2 regions of the Leclercia sp. W6 genome follow, and region 1 is predicted to be linked to the other one. Evidence: predicted binding sites of a transcription regulator. Region 1 holds the regulator's gene; the other holds the start of a gene.
What was found. The regulator Fur, encoded in region 1, represses iron uptake genes when iron is present. The targets are predictions, from matches to a motif close to ATAATAATGAGAACNACTATCAA.
Positions count from the first base shown of each region.

Region 2: the regulator Fur is predicted to act here: its motif matches at 2,010-2,032, upstream of zupT (zinc transporter ZupT).

Region 1 is NZ_CP031104.1:2,320,997-2,331,152, forward strand. Features, by position in the region: gene kdpC (potassium-transporting ATPase subunit KdpC) at 1-484, shown strand, start outside; gene kdpD (two-component system sensor histidine kinase KdpD) at 485-3,160, shown strand; gene kdpE (two-component system response regulator KdpE) at 3,157-3,834, shown strand; gene pgm (phosphoglucomutase (alpha-D-glucose-1,6-bisphosphate-dependent)) at 3,934-5,574, opposite strand; gene seqA (replication initiation negative regulator SeqA) at 5,599-6,141, opposite strand; gene ybfF (esterase) at 6,325-7,098, shown strand; gene ybfE (LexA regulated protein) at 7,227-7,514, shown strand; gene fldA (flavodoxin FldA) at 7,670-8,200, shown strand; gene fur (ferric iron uptake transcriptional regulator) at 8,490-8,936, shown strand; gene chiQ (ChiQ/YbfN family lipoprotein) at 9,083-9,415, opposite strand; gene chiP (chitoporin) at 9,459-10,156, opposite strand, start outside.
Region 2 is NZ_CP031104.1:4,467,332-4,477,487, forward strand. Features, by position in the region: gene DVA43_RS21995 (accessory factor UbiK family protein) at 1-159, opposite strand, end outside; FMN riboswitch at 280-430, shown strand; gene ribB (3,4-dihydroxy-2-butanone-4-phosphate synthase) at 535-1,188, shown strand; gene zupT (zinc transporter ZupT) at 1,230-2,003, opposite strand; gene ygiD (4,5-DOPA dioxygenase extradiol) at 2,200-2,988, shown strand; gene DVA43_RS22015 (glutathionylspermidine synthase family protein) at 3,070-4,230, opposite strand; gene DVA43_RS22020 (DUF1190 family protein) at 4,233-4,904, opposite strand; gene tolC (outer membrane channel protein TolC) at 5,079-6,509, opposite strand; gene nudF (ADP-ribose diphosphatase) at 6,714-7,346, shown strand; gene DVA43_RS22035 (DUF1249 family protein) at 7,343-7,765, shown strand; gene cpdA (3',5'-cyclic-AMP phosphodiesterase) at 7,794-8,621, shown strand; gene yqiA (esterase YqiA) at 8,621-9,202, shown strand; gene parE (DNA topoisomerase IV subunit B) at 9,231-10,156, shown strand, end outside.

The DNA of each region.
Region 1 (10,156 bases):
GTGGTGGTTTACCGACCAGGCGAACGGATCGCTTATCTACCAGCAGGGGGAGATCCGCGGTTCCCGGCTGATTGGGCAAGACTTTACCGCGGCGGGTTACTTTCACGGGCGTCCTTCCGCTACGGCTGAGAGCCCGTATAATCCCATGGCCTCGGGCGGCAGCAATCTGGCGGGCAGCAACCCTGAGCTGGATAACGCCGTTCGCGCCCGCGTGGCGGCTCTGCGTGCAGCCAACCCGCAGGCGAGCCCGGCAGTGCCGGTTGAACTGGTGACCGCATCAGGCAGCGGGCTGGACTACAGCCTGACGCCGCAGGCCGTCGCCTGGCAGATCCCACGGGTGGCTCTGGCGCGTCAGCTCAGCGCCGAACAGCTCAGCCAGCTGGTGGCCGCCCATACGCAAAAGCCATTATTCAGCGCGATGGGCAATCCAGTGGTCAATATTGTTGAATTGAATCTGGCGCTGGACGCGCTAAGGAAAGAGTAAATGATTGACGAGCCTCTGCGCCCGGACCCGGACAAACTGCTGGAGCAGGCTGCCACTCCCCATCGCGGCATGCTGAAAATTTTCTTCGGCGCCTGCGCGGGCGTCGGCAAGACCTTCGCCATGCTCAGTGAAGCCCAGCGTCTGCGCGCCCAGGGGCTCGATATTCTCATCGGTGTGGTGGAGACCCACGGTCGCCAGGAGACCGCCGCGCTGCTGGCGGGGCTGGCAACCCAGCCGCCACGCCGCATTCATCATCGTGGACGTCTGGTAACGGAATTCGATCTCGACGCCGCCCTCGCCCGCCGTCCGGCGCTGATCCTGATGGACGAGCTGGCGCACACCAATGCCCCGGGCTCGCGCCATCCCAAACGCTGGCAGGATGTCGAGGAGCTGCTGGACGCCGGGATTGATGTCTTTACCACCGTCAACGTCCAGCATCTGGAGAGCCTCAACGACGTGGTCAGCGGCGTCACCGGTATTCAGGTGCGGGAGACCGTCCCGGATCCCTTCTTCGACGAGGCGGACGAGGTGGTGCTGGTGGATCTTCCCCCGGACGATCTGCGCCAGCGTCTTCATGAGGGCAAAGTCTATATCGCCGGGCAGGCTGAGCGGGCCATCGAGCACTTCTTCCGTAAAGGTAATTTGATCGCCCTGCGCGAGCTGGCCCTGCGCCGCACCGCCGACCGGGTGGACGATCAGATGCGGGCCTGGCGCGACCGTCAGGGCGAGGAGAAAGTGTGGCATACCCGCGATGCAATCCTGCTCTGCATCGGTCACGGCAGCGGCAACGAAAAGCTGGTGCGCACCGCCGCGCGTCTGGCCGCAAAGTTCGGCAGCGTCTGGCATGCGGTCTACGTGGAGACGCCGCAGCTGCACCGTCTGCCGGAGAACCAGCGCCGCGCCATTCTTGGTGCCCTGCGTCTGGCGCAGGAGCTGGGCGCCGAAACCGCCACCCTGGCCGAGCAGGCGGAAGAGAAAGCCATCCTGCGCTACGCCCGGGAGCATAACCTCGGCAAAATTGTTATCGGCAGGCGCGCCCGTCGCCGCGGGTTCAGCCGGGAGAGCTTTGCCGACAAGCTGGCACAGCGCGCCCCCGACCTCGATCTGCTGATCGTTGCACTGGACGACAAACCGGCCGCCTTGCCCGCCAGAACCCCGGACAACCGGGCATTCAGCGACAAATGGCGGATCCAGCTGCGCGGCTGTCTGGTGGCGGTGCTGCTCTGCGCGCTGATCACCTTTGTCGCCAGCCAATGGTTACCCGGCTTCGATGCCGCCAACCTGGTGATGATCTACCTGCTGGGAGTGGTGCTCGTGGCCCTGTTTTACGGCCGCTGGCCCTCGGTGCTGGCGACGGTGATCAACGTCATCAGCTTCGATCTCTTTTTTATCGCCCCGCGCGGCACCCTGGCGGTGTCGGATGTGCAGTACGTCCTCACCTTCGCCGTGATGCTGGCGGTAGGTTTGCTTATCGGCAACCTGACGGCGGGGGTGCGCTATCAGGCGCGGATCGCTCGCTATCGCGAGCAGCGCACTCGCCACCTGTATGAGATGTCGAAGGCGCTGGCGGTGGGCCGTACGGCGCAGGATATCGTCCAGACCAGCCAGCAGTTTATTCACTCCACTTTTAACGCCCGCAGCCTGATCCTGCTCCCGAATCGCGAAGGCAAACTGTGTCCGCTCACCCCGGTCTCGGGGATGACCCCGTGGGATGAGGCTATTGTCCGCTGGAGCTTTGATAAAGGCCAGCCTGCGGGAGCGGGCACCGACACGCTCCCGGGTGTGCCCTATCAGATTCTGCCGTTGCAGCGTCAGGGGGTGGTGATTGTCGAGCCGGCTAACCTGCGACAGCTGATGATCCCCGAGCAGCAGAGGCTGCTGGAGACCTATACCCTGCTGGTGGCGAGCGCGCTGGAGCGGTTGGCGCTCACCGCCAGCGAAGAACAGGCTCGGTTAGCCAGCGAGCGGGAGAGCATTCGCAATTCGCTGCTGGCCGCCCTCTCCCACGATCTGCGCACGCCGCTGACGGTGCTGTTCGGCCAGTCGGAGATCCTGACCCTCGACCTGGCGGCAGAAGGCTCCCGCCACGCTATCCAGGCCAGCGAGATCCGCCAGCACGTGCTGAACACCACCCGGCTGGTGAATAACCTGCTGGATATGGCGCGGATCCAGTCCGGCGGCTTTAACCTGAAAAAAGAGTGGCTGACGCTGGAAGAGGTCATCGGCAGCGCCTTAAAAACGCTGGAGCCGGGGCTAGGTGGTCGGCATATCGCGCTCGCGATGTCCGATCCCCTGGCGTTGATCCACGTTGACGGCCCGCTGTTCGAGCGGGTGCTGATTAATCTGCTGGAGAACGCCGCGAAATATGCGGGCAGCAGAGCGCAAATCGGCATTGACGCCAGCGTCACCCCCGAACAGTTGCAGCTGGAGGTGTGGGACTCCGGCCCGGGCATTCCGGCGGGTCAGGAAGAGGCTATCTTTGATAAGTTTGCCCGCGGGAATAAGGAGTCCGCCATTCCCGGCGTCGGGCTGGGGCTGGCTATCTGCCAGGCGATTGTTGAGGTGCACGGCGGCACCATTACCGCCCATAATCGCCCCGAAGGCGGGGCCGGGTTTTGTGTTACACTGCCGCTTGATGCGCCACCCGACCTGAATGAACTTCCAGAGGATTTGTGATTAACGTCCTGATTGTTGAAGATGAACTCGCCATCAGTCGTTTTCTGCGTGCCGCGCTGGAAGGTGAAGGGTTGCGCGTTCACGATGCCGGGACGCTGCAACGAGGCCTGATTGAAGCCGCCACCCGCAAGCCGGACCTGGTGATCCTCGATTTGGGCCTGCCGGACGGCGACGGCCTCGACTTTATCCGGGAGGTGCGCCAGTGGAGCCAGATGCCCATCATTGTTCTCTCGGCGCGTCTGGAGGAGACCGACAAAATTGCCGCACTTGATGCCGGTGCCGACGACTATCTCAGCAAGCCGTTTGGTATTGGCGAACTGCAGGCGCGTCTGCGCGTCGCCCTTCGCCGCCACGCGACCACCGCCCCCGTCGACCCGGTGTATACCTTTTCGGATATTCGTGTCGATCTGGCCTCGCGGCGTATTCAACGCGGTGAGGCTGAAATCCACCTGACCCCCATCGAGTTTCGCCTGCTGGCGGTGTTGCTCAACAATCACGGCAAAGTGCTCACCCAGCGCCAGCTGTTAAGTCAGGTCTGGGGACCGAATGCAGTGGAGCATAGTCACTACCTGCGCATCTATATGGGGCACCTTCGCCAGAAACTCGAAGCGGATCCCGCGCGTCCACAGCACCTGTTAACCGAAACAGGGATTGGCTACCGCTTTATGCTTTGAGCATAAAAAAGCCCGGTGGCGCTAGCGCTTACCGGGCCTTTAAGATCGAAGCAGTTGTAAGCCGGGCAAACGCAGTGCCGCCCGGCGCACAAATCGCAGTTATGCGTTTTTCAGCACTTCGCTGACAATCTCTACCGCTTCTTTCTCAATCTGCTGGCGGTGTTCCGCCCCAAGGAAGCTTTCGCAGTAAATCTTGTACGCATCTTCCGTACCGGATGGACGCGCCGCGAACCAGCCGTTCTCGGTCATCACCTTCAGGCCGCCAATTGAGGCACCGTTGCCCGGGGCCGCCGTCAGACGGGCGGTGATCGGGTCGCCTGCCAGGGTGCTGGCACTGACCATGTCAGGTGAGAGCTTAGAGAGCGCCGTTTTCTGTGCGGAGGTGGCAGAAGCCTGCAGACGGTTGTAACTCGGCGCACCGAAACGGGCGGCCAGCTCATCGTAGTGCTCCTGCGGGTTCTTACCGGTGACGGCAGTGATCTCCGCCGCCAGCAGGCACATGATGATACCGTCTTTGTCAGTAGACCACGGCGTACCGTCGAAGCGCAGGAAGGAAGCGCCCGCGCTCTCTTCGCCGCCAAAGCCGAAGCTGCCGTCGAACAGACCATCAACAAACCACTTAAAGCCCACCGGCACTTCCACCAGCTTACGGCCCAGGTCGTTAACCACACGGTCGATCATTGCGGAGGAGACGAGGGTTTTACCCACGGCAACCTCTGCGCCCCACTGTGGACGATGCTGGAACAGGTAGTTGATCGCCACCGCCAGATAGTGGTTTGGATTCATCAGGCCCGCAGGGGTGACGATACCGTGACGGTCGTAATCCGGGTCGTTGGCAAAGGCGAGGTCGAACTTGTCGCGCAGCGCCAGCAGGCCAGCCATCGCGCACTCGGAGGAGCAGTCCATACGGATCGCGCCATCTTTATCCAGGTGCATAAAGCGGAAAGTCTGATCGACATGATCGTTAACGATGGTCAGATCCAGCTTGTAGTGCTCCGCAATACGTTTCCAGTACTCAATACCGGAACCGCCGAGCGGATCAACACCCAGCTTCAGACCGGCTTTCTGGATCGCCGCCATATCGACGATATCTGCCAGCCCTTCAACGAACGGCTGCACCAGATCCTGCTCTTTCACGTGGCCGGAGGCCATCGCCTCGTCCAGAGAGATGCGCTTCACGCCTTTCAGGCCATCAGCTAGCAGTGCGTTGGCACGATCTTCCACCACTTTCGTGACGTTGGTGTCAGCCGGGCCGCCGTTGGGTGGGTTGTATTTGATGCCGCCATCTTCCGGCGGGTTGTGGGACGGCGTGATCACAATGCCGTCAGCCTGCGCGCCGCCCTTCTGGTTATGCACCAGGATGGCGTTAGAAACGGCAGGGGTCGGCGTATAGCCGTTGTTTTCCTGAATGATGACATCCACGCCGTTGGCCGCCAGCACTTCCAGTACGGAGATAAACGCTGGCTCTGACAGGGCGTGTGTATCCTTACCTACGTAACACGGACCGGTGACGCCGTTTTTGGCACGCTCTTCCGCGATGGCCTGAGCAATGGCCAGAATATGCGGCTCGTTAAAGCTATGGCGTACCGCACTGCCGCGGTGCCCGGATGTACCAAACTTAACTGCGTGTTCTGCGTTGCCCACTTCCGGCTTCAGCACGTAGTACTGCGCGGTAAGCTGGGCGACGTTAATCAAATCGCTCTGTTGTGCAGGTTGACCCGCACGATTGTGATTTGCCATTGCCTGGTCCTTCTGATGCAAGGGTTAGATAGTACCGCAAACCTTATCAATCAATTCCACCGGGAACTGCATCGACTGCATGATGTGTTCGATCATGCTGCGTTTACGTCCGGTATTGGTATTGGTGATCACCCAGTACGGTGTACCAGGGAGGTGCTTGGGTTTAGTTTGATTGCCATTCTGTAACAGCGTTTGCTCGTCACCCGCGAAATAGACGCGGGTGCGACCATGCAGTGACTCCGTCGCATCGGCAAACGCGTTGTTATCCAGTGAATAGAGTGTAGTCAGCACTAGCATAAAGCGGTTAACTGCTTTCTTCTGCTCAGCGTATTCGTCAGAAAGCAGCAGTTCGCGCATCGCACGCACTTTGTCTTTTACCTGCGTCAGCGGCTTTTCCTGGGCGACGGCAACGGGCTGGCGCGTCTCTTTGAGGGCCGGAGCGGCAGACTGCGAGGCGGCGGCCATTTTGAGCATGCGCCGTAAAATGTCGGACGCGCTCTCACCGATATGCCGCGTCTGGCTGGCGATATACTGATAGAGTTCGTCATCAACTTCGATTGTTTTCATCTTAATCCAGTGCGATATCTTATCTGAATACAAGTCGTTGGGAGTATAAGTTCAAAACCCAACAGCGGATAGCGTCAAGCCAGAATGGCGGCAAAAGTCAGAATTAACTGTTTCCTTGCAGCCGGGCGGCAGAATGGTCAACATGATACCCTAACCTGACATACGTAAAAAAAGAACTTTGCCATGAAATTGAATACCCGAGCGCAATCTGCACAATCGCCGCACAATAATTCTCCCATCGTCCTGGTGCATGGTCTGTTTGGTAGTCTGGATAATCTTGGCGTACTGGCACGGGATCTGGTGCAGGATCACGCGCTGCTGCAGGTGGATATGCGTAACCACGGCCTGTCGCCGCGCTCGCCGCAGATGACCTACGCCGATATGGCCCAGGATCTGCTGGATACGCTGAATGAGCATAATATTGAAAAAGCGATCCTGATTGGTCACTCCATGGGTGGCAAAGCGGTGATGGCGCTGACGGCGCTTGCGCCGGAGCGCATTGCGGGCCTGGTGGTGATCGACGTGGCGCCAGTGGATTACGACGTGCGCCGCCATGATGAGATCTTCGCCGCTATCAACGCCGTCACGGACGCTGGCGTCAGTACCCGCCAGCAGGCCGCAGCGGTCATGCGCGAACATCTTGATGAAGAAGGCGTGGTGCAGTTTCTGCTGAAATCCTTCGTCGACGGCGAGTGGCGCTTTAACGTGCCGGTGCTCTGGGATCAGTATGACCAGATCGTCGGCTGGCAGCCGGTACCGGCGTGGCCGCATCCGACGCTGTTTATTACCGGCGGCAACTCCCCGTACGTGACCGAAGCGTACCGTGATGCGCTGCTGGCGCAATTCCCCCAGGCGCGTGCGCATGTCATTGCCGGGGCCGGACACTGGGTACATGCCGAAAAACCGGACGCGGTGCTGCGCGCTATCCGTCGTTACCTCGCTGACACGGCAAATTGATTAAAAAGAGAGCGACTGGTCGCCTGCGGGCCTCCAGTCGTTGGCGTGCCGTTTTCGGTGATGTATGATGGCGCGCTTATCGCCCGGGCATTAGCAGGGTGTCTTGTTTCCCCCGAATTCTCAAAATCATGGCCAAAGAACACACGGACCGCACGACATTAGATCTGTTCGCGAATGAGCGTCGCCCGGGACGACCGAAAACCAATCCGCTTTCGCGTGATGAACAGCTGCGCATCAATAAGCGCAATCAGCTTAAACGCGATAAAAGCCGCGGGCTTAAACGCGTCGAGCTGAAACTGAACGCTGAAGCCGTCGATGCGCTGAACGAGCTGGCGAATGCTCGTGATATCAGCCGCAGTGAGCTGATTGAAGAGATGCTGATTTCGCAGCTCGAGAAATGGCACGGCAAAGCGTAAGTCAGAAAACTCCCCTTCTTATTGCTTTCATGTAGCACAGAGTGCAGTCCTGGGTGATTGCAGTTTCCGCAGGCTTCTCTGTTCTGCTATGATTGCCCTTATCCGTGGCTAAATTGCGCCACCATACCATTAAGTTTCAAGAGGTTATTTTACTCATGGCAATCATCGGCATTTTTTTTGGCAGCGACACGGGTAATACCGAAAATATCGCAAAAAACATTCAAAAACAGCTAGGTAAAGACGTTGCCGATGTGCATGACATTGCGAAAAGCAGCAAAGAAGATATCGAAGGTTACGATATTCTGCTGCTGGGCATCCCTACCTGGTACTACGGTGAAGCGCAGTGCGACTGGGACGACTTCTTCCCGTCTCTGGAAGAGATCGATTTCAACGGCAAACTGGTTGCCCTGTTCGGCTGTGGCGATCAGGAAGACTATGCCGAGTACTTCTGCGATGCTCTCGGCACCATTCGCGACATCATTGAGCCGCGCGGCGCCGTGATCGTTGGTCACTGGCCAACTGCTGGATACCACTTCGAAGCCTCAAAAGGTCTGGCCGATGATAATCACTTCGTGGGCCTCGCCATCGACGAAGATCGTCAGCCTGAACTGACCGCTGAGCGCGTAGAGAAATGGGTTAAGCAGGTTCGCGAAGAGCTGCATCTCGACGATATCCTCAACGCCTGAAATGCTGCGGCGCAACGTTGAAGTTGCGCCGCATTGATAGGTAATATCAATCAAAATAATTGCTACAAATTTTTAACTTTTCCTGCCATACCTGTACAATGATCCAGGTTCAAACGGGTCACCCTGTAACAAGTTTGTTGGCGGTACCACGTTTTTATAAGCATACTTTACTTGAGACTTGCAGTTTTCATTAGGTCATGGCAGTTCTATAATGAGACGCATTTCCCAGGTGCATTTTCTGTCACTTCTTCTTTAGAAGTGAATCGTTTAGCAACAGGACAGATTCCGCATGACTGACAACAACACCGCATTAAAGAAGGCCGGACTGAAAGTCACGCTTCCACGGTTAAAAATCCTGGAAGTGCTTCAGGGTCCGGATAACCATCATGTCAGTGCGGAAGACTTATACAAGCGTCTGATCGACATGGGCGAAGAGATTGGTCTGGCTACCGTTTACCGTGTACTGAACCAGTTCGACGATGCAGGCATCGTGACGCGTCACAATTTTGAAGGCGGGAAATCCGTATTTGAACTGACGCAGCAGCATCACCACGATCACCTGATTTGCCTGGATTGCGGCAAAGTGATCGAATTCAGCGACGACTCTATCGAATCACGTCAGCGTGAAATTGCCGCCCGTCACGGCATTCGTCTGACCAACCACAGTCTCTACCTGTATGGCCACTGTGCCGAAGGCGACTGCCGCGAAGATGACCACGCGCACGACGCGAAATAATTCATCCGCATACTCTGAGCCAACCTGACGGTTGGCTTTTTTTTGCCTGTCATTATGTAAAAAGCCCGGTGGCGCCTCACTGACACAGACCTACGCATTTGTAGGCCCGTGTCAGCGTAGCGCCATCGGGCGTGGCAAACAGCCGATTACTTGCTGTTGTTATTGCGGATCTCCTGCCAGATTTTATCGCAGTCTTTGGTCACGTCCTGATTGTTACCCGTTTTACGCGCCTGGATACAGGCCTGGTAATCCGCAACCCGAACGGTCTCTTGCGTCGCAAATTGCTCGTGCGCCTTCTCCTGGCGCAGCACGTCCAGCACGCTCTGGCAGGCTTCGATCTTCTCTGGCGACCCTTCAGCGGTATTGATACAGGCGCTGTAGGCCTCTTTCAGACGGGTATCTTCTTTCTGGGTCTGAGGTTGCGCGCAGGCGGTCAGTCCTGATGCCACCAGCGCGACCAGTACGATTTTTTTCAGCATAGCAGTCTCCGGTCGGCGGGGTTATCCCCCGCCGGATGTGTCATCAGAAGATGGTGAACGGGGCGATAACCATAAACTTCACGTCTCGCTCATCCTGGAAGATGTTGCCGTAACCGCCGCCGTAGCTTGGGATATCGGAATTGTTGTCATACTGCGTGAAGTGCAGTTTGAACATAGTTCCTTTCGCGCGACCATCCTGAAGGGTGTAGATCGCATCCAGACTGTAGGCCGACTCTTTAATCTTGTTAGAGGCAATATCTTCACGCTGGCCCGCGCTGTTGATCAGCCAGTCTGCCGGTTTTGCATCCCAGGCGTAAACATAAGACGCGCCCACACTCCAGCCTGCGAGGTTCCAGTTGCTCAGGTCATACATCGCGCCGAAGAAGACCGCTTTTTCGCCGTTGGCGTTGAAGTCGGAGCGGTTATCCCACCACACGTCCAGACGGCCGTTGGACGAAGCGTAGGTTGGGGTCATACGCTGCAGGAAGTAACCCTGCTGCCCTTCCGCCTTAACGTAAGTCCCTTCCAGACGTAAATCGACCTGCCCGACCTTATAACCCAGGGTCAGCGCCTGCAGCCATGCCGTGCCGTCGTAGATATCATTCACGGTGCCGCTGTCGGCTTTATCACGCGTGCCGTAGAACTGGTAGCTGGTCGAGAGCGGGCCGCCCACGATATCTAACTTGTAGCTGGCTTTGGCAAAATACTGATCGATGTAACCTTCGGCCTGACCAAAGGCGG
Region 2 (10,156 bases), 2.1 Mb from region 1:
GTCAAATTCTTCACGGCTGACCAGATCCAGACGCATCAGCTGCGCCTGCAGCACCTGGCGGATCTTCTTCTCAACATCATCACCAAACTCACGTACGCCTTTTGGCATGGATTCATGGACCTGGCGGGCAAGTTGTTCAATTTTTTTTGGGTCGATCATCATAGTTCCCTTGAAGTAAAGATGTTTAGAATCATTGTAGCGCGTTACGGGGATCCTTAAACCAGAATTGTGTGAAGCTTATGCGTTGCCGAACATAATCATTAGCGTTATAGTTATCCCGCTTATTCTCAGGGCGGGGCGAAATTCCCCACCGGCGGTAAATCAACACCATGTTGAAAGCCCGCGAGCGCTTTGGGTGCACACTCAAAGGTCAGCAGATCCGGTGTAATTCCGGGGCCGACGGTTAAAGTCCGGATGGGAGAGAGTAACGAACCAGTCGGGCGAGGCCCGCTCACGTTATTTTTTTGCCGTACTCCGGCGCTCCTAAGACTGCCCTGATTCTGGTAACCATAATTTTAATGAGGTTTTTTTACCATGAATCAGACGCTCCTTTCCTCTTTCGGTACCTCTACTGACCGTGTTGAGCAGGCGCTTGCTGCGCTTCGCGAAGGCCGCGGCGTGATGGTGCTTGACGATGAAGACCGTGAAAACGAAGGCGATATGATTTTCGCCGCCGAAACCATGACCGTTGAGCAGATGGCGCTGACCATCCGTCACGGCAGCGGTATTGTTTGCCTGTGTATCACCGAAGATCGCCGTAAACAGCTGGAACTGCCTATGATGGTAGAGAACAACACCAGCGCCTTCGGCACCGGTTTTACCGTCACCATCGAAGCCGCCAGCGGCGTGACCACCGGTGTCTCTGCCGCTGACCGCGTCACCACCGTGCGTGCCGCCATTGCCGACGGTGCAAAACCTTCTGACCTGAACCGTCCGGGCCATGTCTTCCCGCTGCGCGCGCAGCCGGGCGGCGTGTTGACTCGCGGCGGCCACACCGAAGCCACTATCGATCTGGTCACGCTGGCCGGTTTCAAACCCGCCGGTGTGCTCTGTGAACTGACCAATGATGATGGCTCTATGGCCCGCGCGCCGGAGTGCATCGACTTCGCGGTGAAACACAACATGGCTGTGGTCACCATTGAAGATCTGGTGGCGTATCGCCAGGCGCAAGAGCGCAAAGCCAGCTGATAACGCAGCATAAAAAACGCCGGGTTAACCCGGCGTTTTTTTTAACCTATTCCTGCCGTCTGGAGCAGCACCAGACTGAGTCCCATCACCGACATCCCGCACAGCACGCCGTAGCTGGGATTGTTATTCGGGTCGATCTCTTTGGCGAGCGGCATCAGCTCGTCCACCGACAGCGCCACCATAATCCCTGCCACCGCCGCCATAATCGCCGCCATCACCACGGGTGAAATCAGGCTGCCGAGGATCAACCACGCCAGCACCCCGCCGAGGATCTCTGCCATGCCGGAAATCCCTGCCCAGAAGACCGCCTTACGCTTAGAACCCGTTGCCGCATAGACCGGGCCTGCGACCGCCAGCCCCTCCGGGATATTGTGCAACGCCACCGCCAGCGCAATACCGAATCCTAACTCCAGGTTGTTACTGGCGGTCACATAGGTCGCAACGCCTTCCGGGAAGTTATGCAGGCTGATGCCCAGGGTCAGCAGCAGCGCGGTACGTCGCAGATTGCGGGGCAGGGGCTGACTCCCTTTCTGCATCAGATCCTGCGGGTGCGCGTGGGGCAGCATTCTGTCCAGTGCAAAGTAGCCCAGCAGGCCAAAGACAAACATCCCGTAGCCGAGCACCGGCGACATCCCTTCCGTGCCGAGTGCCGCGGGCAGCATCTCCATCAGAGAGATGAGCAACATGATCCCGGCGGCAAAGCCGAGCGAAAATGCCAGCACGCGGTTCGAGGGCTTCTGGCCCAGCACGCCGAGCAGGGCGCCGATAAAGGTGGCGGCGCCTGCGAGAATCGTCAGAATCAGAGGAACTGACATTCACCTCTCCTTATGATAATGATTATCATTCATATTAAAGGCTAAACGCGCGTAAAGCGAGCGGGTATAATCGCCTTTACAGATCCCTTACATTCAAATTTCCTGATGATCTTCATCATGGTTATCAGAGTTCATCTTATCCTGTTAACGGGTAAGGTAAAGCTATCAAATCGACAGCTTGTGTAAGGATATCATCATGACATCTTCTCGTATGCCAGCACTGTTTTTGGGCCACGGCAGCCCCATGAACGCGCTGGAGGATAACGTCTATACCCGCGCCTGGCGTCATCTGGGAGAGACGTTGCCGCGTCCGAAAGCGATCGTGGTGATTTCTGCACACTGGTTTACCCGTGGCACCGGCGTTACCGCGATGGAAACGCCGAAAACGATCCATGATTTTGGTGGCTTCCCGCAGGCGCTGTATGACACACACTATCCGGCACCGGGATCACCGGCGCTGGCGCAGCGGCTGGTAGAGCTGCTGGCGCCTCTCCCGGTCACCCTTGATAAAGAGGCGTGGGGCTTTGACCACGGCTCCTGGGGCGTGCTGATCAAGATGTACCCGGATGCCGACATCCCGATGGTGCAGCTGAGTATCGACAGCACCAAACCGGCGGCGTGGCACCTTGAGATGGGCCGTAAGCTCGCCGCGCTCCGTGACGAGGGCATCATGCTGATAGCCAGCGGTAACGTGGTGCACAACCTGCGCACCGCACGCTGGCATGGAGAAAACACGCCCTATCCGTGGGCAACGTCGTTTAACGATTACGTGAAAGCAAACCTGACCTGGCAGGGGCCGGCTGAAGAACATCCGCTGGTGAACTATCTGGCGCACGAAGGCGGCTCGCTCTCGAACCCGACGGCGGAACATTTCCTGCCGCTGCTCTATGTTCTGGGCGCGTGGGATGGTCAGGAGTCCGTTTCCACACCGGTGGATGGCATTGTGATGGGCAGTTTGAGTATGTTGTCAGTGCAGGTGGGGTAAAGTGCCCGGTGGCGCTGCGCTTACCGGGCCTACGGAGTTATGTAGGCCGGGTAAGGCGAAGCCGCCACCCGGCACCACAGGCTACTCCACGAAGATATGCGGATAGAACCGTGACAGATCCTGGGTGATCAACGCCCGATCTTCACGAATACCAATCCCGGCTGGCTGATCGTTGATCAGCCAGCTGCCGATCAGCATGTAGCTGTCGCCATACTTCGGTAACTGGCAGAACTGCTGGACGATCATCCCTTCTTCGCCATACGGACCTTCTACCGCTTCCACGGTGTTACCGTTTTCGATAATCGATACGTTGGCGCCTTCGCGGGAGAAAATCGGCTTTTTGACATACTTATCCATCTGCGGATGGTCATCTTCCGCGAAGTAAGCGGGCAGCAGATTTGGATGGCCCGGGAACATCTCCCACAGCAGCGGCAACAGGGCTTTGTTGGAGATAATGCTCTTCCAGGCCGGCTCCAGCCAGCGCACGCCCGCATCTTCCAGCTTGGTGGAGAAGACTTCGCGCAGCATGTATTCCCACGGATAGAGCTTGAACAGGTTACTGATTACCTGGTCCTGCAGATCGGTGAACTGGCCTTTTTCACCCAGCCCGATATCTTCTATATAGAGGAATTCAGTGGCGACTTCGGCTTCGGCAGCGCAGTCCTGCAGATACTGTACTGTGCCGCGATCTTCGACCGTGTCGCGACAGCAGGCAAAGTGCAGCAGGTTAAAGCCGTGCTGTTCACGCAGCTCAGTGAAACGCGCGATCAGCTTTTCCTGCAGGCTGTTGAACTGGTCACTGCCTTCCGGCAGACGGCCTGCGTTCTGCTGATCTTCCAGCCAGATCCACTGGAAGAAGGCCGCTTCATACAGGGAGGTTGGTGTATCGGCGTTGTTCTCAAGCAGCTTCGGCTCGCCGGTGCCATCCCACGCCAGATCGAGGCGGGAGTAGAGCGACGGCTGATGGGTCTGCCATGACTGACGCACAAAGCCCCAGGTGTGCTTCGGAATGCGGAATTTGGTCAGCAGCTCATCGCTGGCGATCACCTTTTCCACCACCTTCAGGCACATCTGATGCAGCTCCGCCGTCACCTCTTCCAGTTTTTCAACCTGGGCGAGGGTCAGCTTGTAGTAGGCATCTTCACACCAGTACGGCTCGCCGTACATGGTGTGGAAGTTGAAACCATATTCGGTGGCTTTTTCGCGCCAGTCCGGGCGCTCAACAATACTGACTCGTTCCATTATCAGCCGCCCATTGAGCGCGTTGAGGTGCCGGTCGCGCTGCGCTGCATGGTGTTCTGTTTGGCAACAGACTCACCAAAGCCGCCGCGGGTAACGGTGCTGGTGGTCGCCGGTTTTGGCGCCATGGCGGTCTTAGGTACGTTCATGGTGCGGCCAGGCTGTGCGGCACCATAACCTTTGCCGCTGGCATCGGTATACTGACCGTAAGCCGGGCTGGCCGGGTTCTTCGAGCTGAACAGCGGTTGCTGTTGATAGCCCGCGCCGCCGCCCATCAGACGGCCCATCATGTAACCGGCCATGAGCGGCATCCAGAAACTGCCGCTGGATTGCGCCTGTGCCTGGTTTTCTGGCGCTGTGCCCGCCTGGGCAGGAGCAGGAGCCTGCTGGCACTGGCCTTCGCCAAATTCCGCTACGCAGTCTTCACGGCTGGCATATTTCGGCGCGGTACGTTCGGCCTCTTTCAGGGCATTGTTGTAGGCGGTGGTACACTCTGCCTTGTTGCCGGTGGCGGAGGCACAGTCATCGGCATTCTGATAGAGCGAAACCGTTTCGTCGCTTTGCTCACAGCCTGCCAGCATAAACACGGCGCCCAGCGCCAGGGCGACAGGAGTGAGGTGACGCGCGTTCCAGCTTTTGCGGAACGTGGCGTGATTAATGGATTTTGTCCGTTTCATGATCGTCTTCCAGGACCCAGTGGTAAAACACAGAAAATAACGCTCAGAATAGAGGATGAGTGGTGGAAATTGAAGCGATGGGGGCGAAACTGGGGGATCTTTACGTTGGCTTACGTTTTTTTGTCGGACAGCGCGATAATACCCGGCCAGGATAGCCCTGGCCGGGTAACAGCATTAGTTGCTGGTGGTACGCGCAGCGGCGGCGGTTAAGCCATCAGCAGAGGCGGCCTGCTGTGGATTTTCCGGGGCCACAACCTCTGGAGTCGTGGAGATAGGTTTACCCAGGGCGCCGTTCAGCGCCAGCAGATCCTGCTCGTTCAACGTACCCAGCGCTGACTTGATGTTCAGCTGGTTAATCAGGTAGTTGTAACGGGCGTTGGAGAGCTGTTGTTTGGCGTTGTAGAGCGTGGTGGTCGCATCCAGAACGTCAACAATGGTACGGGTACCCACCGAGTAACCGGCTTCCGATGCATCCAAAGAGCTCTGGGCAGAGACAACGGCCTGTTTGTAGGCGTTGATGCTGCTGATAGAGGCGTTCACGTTGTTGAAGGAGGAACGCACGGTCTGAACCACGCTGCGGTGCGCGCTTTCAAGCTGTTCGCTGGCACCGACAAAGTTGTACTGCGCCTGTTTAACCTGCGAATTGACCTGACCACCCTGATAGATCGGCAGGGAGAAGCTCAGACCAATTTTGTTCTGGCCGACATCGCTGTCGCTGTACTGACCACCCTGGGCACCGCTGGTTCTGGAGCCGCTATAGCTGGTATTCGACACGCTGGTAGAGGCGTTCAGGCTCAGGGTTGGCAGGTGGCCATCCTGTGCCTGGCGAATTTGCTCACGCGCCAGATCCTGGTTCAGACGGGCCTGCAGCAGGCTAAGGTTACGGTTTTCAGCTTCTTTCAGCAGGGCATTCACCGCCTGCGGCTTGTCAGTTTTGAAGCGTTCAACGTTCAGGGAAGCCAGTTGCGGGTAGTAGTTACCGGTGACCTGACGCAGCTCTTCAACGGCGTTATCCAGATCGTTACGCGCGGTCACTTCGTTCGCCAGCACGCTGTCGTATTGTGAACGGGCGTTCTGCACGTCGGTGATCGCGACCAGACCCACGTTGAAACGCTGGGTGGTCTGATCGAGCTGACGGTAGATGGCTTGTTTCTGCGCTTCAATATAGGAGAGCGTATCGATGGCGCTCAGCACTCTGAAGTAGGCGGTAGCCGTGTTAAGGATCAGCGTCTGCTGGTCGGTCTGATAGGTGACATCCTGAATACCGGCTGCTTTTTCCTGCAGGCTCAGGGTACGCCATTTAGACATATCAAACAGCGTCTGGGTTAACTGGAGTGAACCGCTGGTCACGTTGGAGTCGATGCCATTCGCATCACGATAGCCGTTGTTATAGGTATAATCAGCACCTAAACCCAGCTGTGGTAATAATGGACTGCGTGCTTCATTAATTTTTTCAAATGCAGCGTCACGATCGGCAGCGGACTTGCGCAGTTCCGGGTTGCTCAGACGTGCCTGCTTATAAACCTGTATCAGGTCTTCTGCCTGACTCAACGCGCTGAAGCCCGTCAGGCTCAGGCCGATGAGGATGGGGAGCAATTTCTTCATTTGCTTTCCTTGTTGTGAAGCTTTGTTAGCGCTGATCTAATTAAAAAAATATCTACCGATTCTAGCAGACTTCGCCACTGCAAAAGGTTGGCGTTCCGTGCCATGCGGCAGTAACTTGCACCAATTTACCATACTGTTGTAGAAACCGCAGTTTAGCAGATTGGAATTTCACCTTAACGCCACCATAAATAACAGGACGCAAACATGGAAAAACCAGAGAAGATGCCAGTGACATTCACAAAAAACGATGTAGAAATTATTGCACGAGAAACGCTCTACAGCGGATTTTTTTCACTGGAATTATACCGTTTTCGCCATCGTCTGTTTAACGGCGAAATTAGTGGCGAAGTGCGGCGCGAAATTTTTGAGCGCGGGCATGCTGCAGTCTTGCTACCCTTTGACCCAGTGCGTGATGAAGTGGTACTGGTAGAGCAGATTCGCATTGCCGCGCTGGATACCAGCGAAAGCCCGTGGCTGCTGGAGATGGTGGCCGGGATGGTTGAATCAGGCGAGACCCCGGATGAGGTCGCCCGTCGCGAGGCGATGGAAGAGGCCGGGCTGATTGTTGGGCGTACAAAACCGATTTCGAATTATCTGGCAAGCCCTGGCGGCACCAGCGAGCGTTTATCGGTTCTGGTAGGCGAAGTGGACGCCACGACCGCGCAAGGGATTCACGGTCTGGTTGATGAAAACGAAGATATTCGTGTTCATGTGGTAAGTCGGGAGCAGGCTTATCAATGGGTAGAAGAGGGGAAAATCGACAACGCGGCTTCTGTCATCGCTTTGCAATGGCTACAGCTGCACTATCAGGAATTAAGAAACGAGTGGAAAAAATGAAGCGTTATACACCTGACTTCCCTGAAATGATGCGCCTGTGCGAAACCAATTTCGCCCAGTTGCGCCGTTTGCTGCCGCGTAATGACGCGCCCGGCGAAACAGTGAGCTATCAGGTGAGCAACGCGCAGTATCGGTTAACGATTACGGAATCAACCCGTTACACTACGCTGGTGGAGATCGAACAAACGGCACCTTCCATCAGCTACTGGAGCCTGCCGTCGATGACGGTGCGGCTGTACCATGACGCGATGGTCGCTGAAGTGTGTTCAAGTCAGCAGATCTTCCGCTTCAAAGCGCGTTATGATTACCCAAATAAAAAGTTGCATCAACGTGACGAAAAGCATCAAATTAATCAGTTTCTGGCTGATTGGCTAAGATACTGTTTAGCACATGGAGCGATGGCGATTCCGGTTTGTTAGCGTCGTGAAACCTACCTAAGGACACCATTTGGAAAGCCTGTTGAACCTGACTGTTGCTGGTGGGGCGCCAGTCAGGGTATTACAAATTACCGATACTCACCTGTTTGCCAATAAGCATGAAACCCTGTTAGGTGTGAATACCTGGGAGAGTTATCAGGCTGTTCTGGAAGCCATTCATGGCCAGAAGCGCGAATGCGATTTGATAGTCGCAACGGGCGATTTGGCGCAGGATCAAACCGCCGCGGCTTATCAGCATTTCGCTGAAGGTACCGCGAGCTTTCACGCGCCCTGCGTCTGGTTACCGGGAAACCACGATTTTCAACCGGCGATGTACAGCGCACTTCAGGATTCAGGCATTTCGCCCGCTAAACGGGTCTACGCTGGCGACCACTGGCAGATTCTGCTGCTCGACAGCCAGGTCTTCGGCGTGCCACACGGTGAGCTGAGCGATTTTCAGCTGGAGTGGCTGGAAGCGAAACTGGCGGCTGAGCCGGAGCGCAACACGCTGCTTTTACTGCATCATCATCCGCTGCCGGCAGGATGTAGCTGGCTCGATCAGCACAGCCTGCGCAACTCCGCCGCCCTGGATCAGGTGCTGGAGAAATTCCCGCGGGTGAAGCACTTGCTCTGCGGACATATCCATCAGGAGCAGGATCTCGACTGGAACGGTCGTCGCCTGCTGGCTACGCCTTCTACCTGCGTGCAGTTCAAACCGCATTGCGCGAACTTCACGTTAGATACCATTGCGCCAGGCTGGCGCTGGCTGGAACTGCATGCCGACGGCTCGTTGACCACCGAAGTCTGCCGTCTGGAAGGCACCCGGTTCCGCCCGGATACCGCGTCAGAAGGCTACTGATGTCTGCGCTCCTTTATCTGCACGGGTTCAACAGCTCCCCGCGCTCGGCAAAAGCGACGCTGTTTCGCCAATGGCTGGAGGTTCATCATCCCGACGTCGAGATGATCGTCCCGCAGCTGCCGCCGTACCCGGCAGACGCCGCCGAAATGCTGGAGACCATCGTCATGGCGCACGGCGGCGAGCCGTTCGGCGTGGTGGGCTCTTCCCTTGGCGGCTACTACGCCACCTGGCTGTCCCAGTGCTTTATGGTACCCGCCGTGGTGGTGAACCCGGCGGTGCGGCCTTTTGAGCTGCTGGTGGGCTATCTTGGGCACAACGAGAACCCCTACACCGGACAGCAATATGTGCTAGAGTCTCGCCATATTTACGACCTCAAAGTGATGCAGATTGATCCGCTGGAAGCGCCAGATCTTATCTGGCTGCTGCAACAGACGGGTGATGAAGTACTGGATTACCGCCAGGCAGTGGCGTATTACGCCTCTTGCCGCCAGACTGTAGAAGAGGGTGGTAACCACGCTTTCACGGGCTTTGAGGATCATTTCACCCAGATTGTCGATTTTCTCGGTCTGCACAGCCTCTGACAATCGCTGCGAATTGCTAGTTTAAATCATGACGCAAACCTATAACGCTGATGCCATTGAGGTACTCACCGGGCTTGAGCCGGTTCGCCGCCGTCCGGGGATGTACACCGATACCACGCGCCCAAACCATCTGGGCCAGGAAGTAATTGATAACAGCGTCGACGAAGCGCTGGCGGGTCATGCCAGACGCGTTGACGTTATTCTGCATGCTGACCAGTCGCTGGAAGTGATCGACGACGGGCGAGGCATGCCTGTCGATATCCACCCGGAAGAGGGTGTGCCGGCGGTTGAGCTGATCCTCTGCCGCCTGCATGCGGGCGGTAAGTTCTCCAATAAAAATTACCAGTTCTCAGGCGGTCTGCACGGGGTAGGTATCTCCGTGGTGAACGCCCTGTCCAAACGCGTGGAAGTGACCGTTAAGCGCGACGGCCAGGTCTACAACATCGCCTTTGAGAACGGCGATAAAGTGCAGGATTTGCAGGTGATCGGTACCTGCGCGAAACGCAATACCGGTACCAGCGTCCACTTCTGGCCGGACGAGAGCTTCTTCGACAGCCCGCGTTTCTCGGTTTCTCGCTTAACGCACATCCTGAAAGCGAAAGCGGTGCTCTGCCCTGGGGTAGAAATTACCTTCAAGGATGAGGTTAACAACAGCGAGCAGCGCTGGTGCTACCAGGATGGTCTGAACGATTACCTGGGCGAAGCGGTTAACGGCCTGCCAACCCTGCCGGAAAAACCGTTTATCGGTAATTTTGCCGGTGATACGGAAGCGGTGGACTGGGCGCTGTTGTGGCTGCCGGAAGGCGGCGAGCTGCTGACCGAAAGCTACGTGAACCTCATCCCGACCATGCAGGGCGGCACGCACGTGAACGGCCTGCGCCAGGGGCTGCTGGACGCGATGCGTGAGTTCTGCGAATACCGCAACATCCTGCCGCGCGGCGTGAAGCTGTCGGC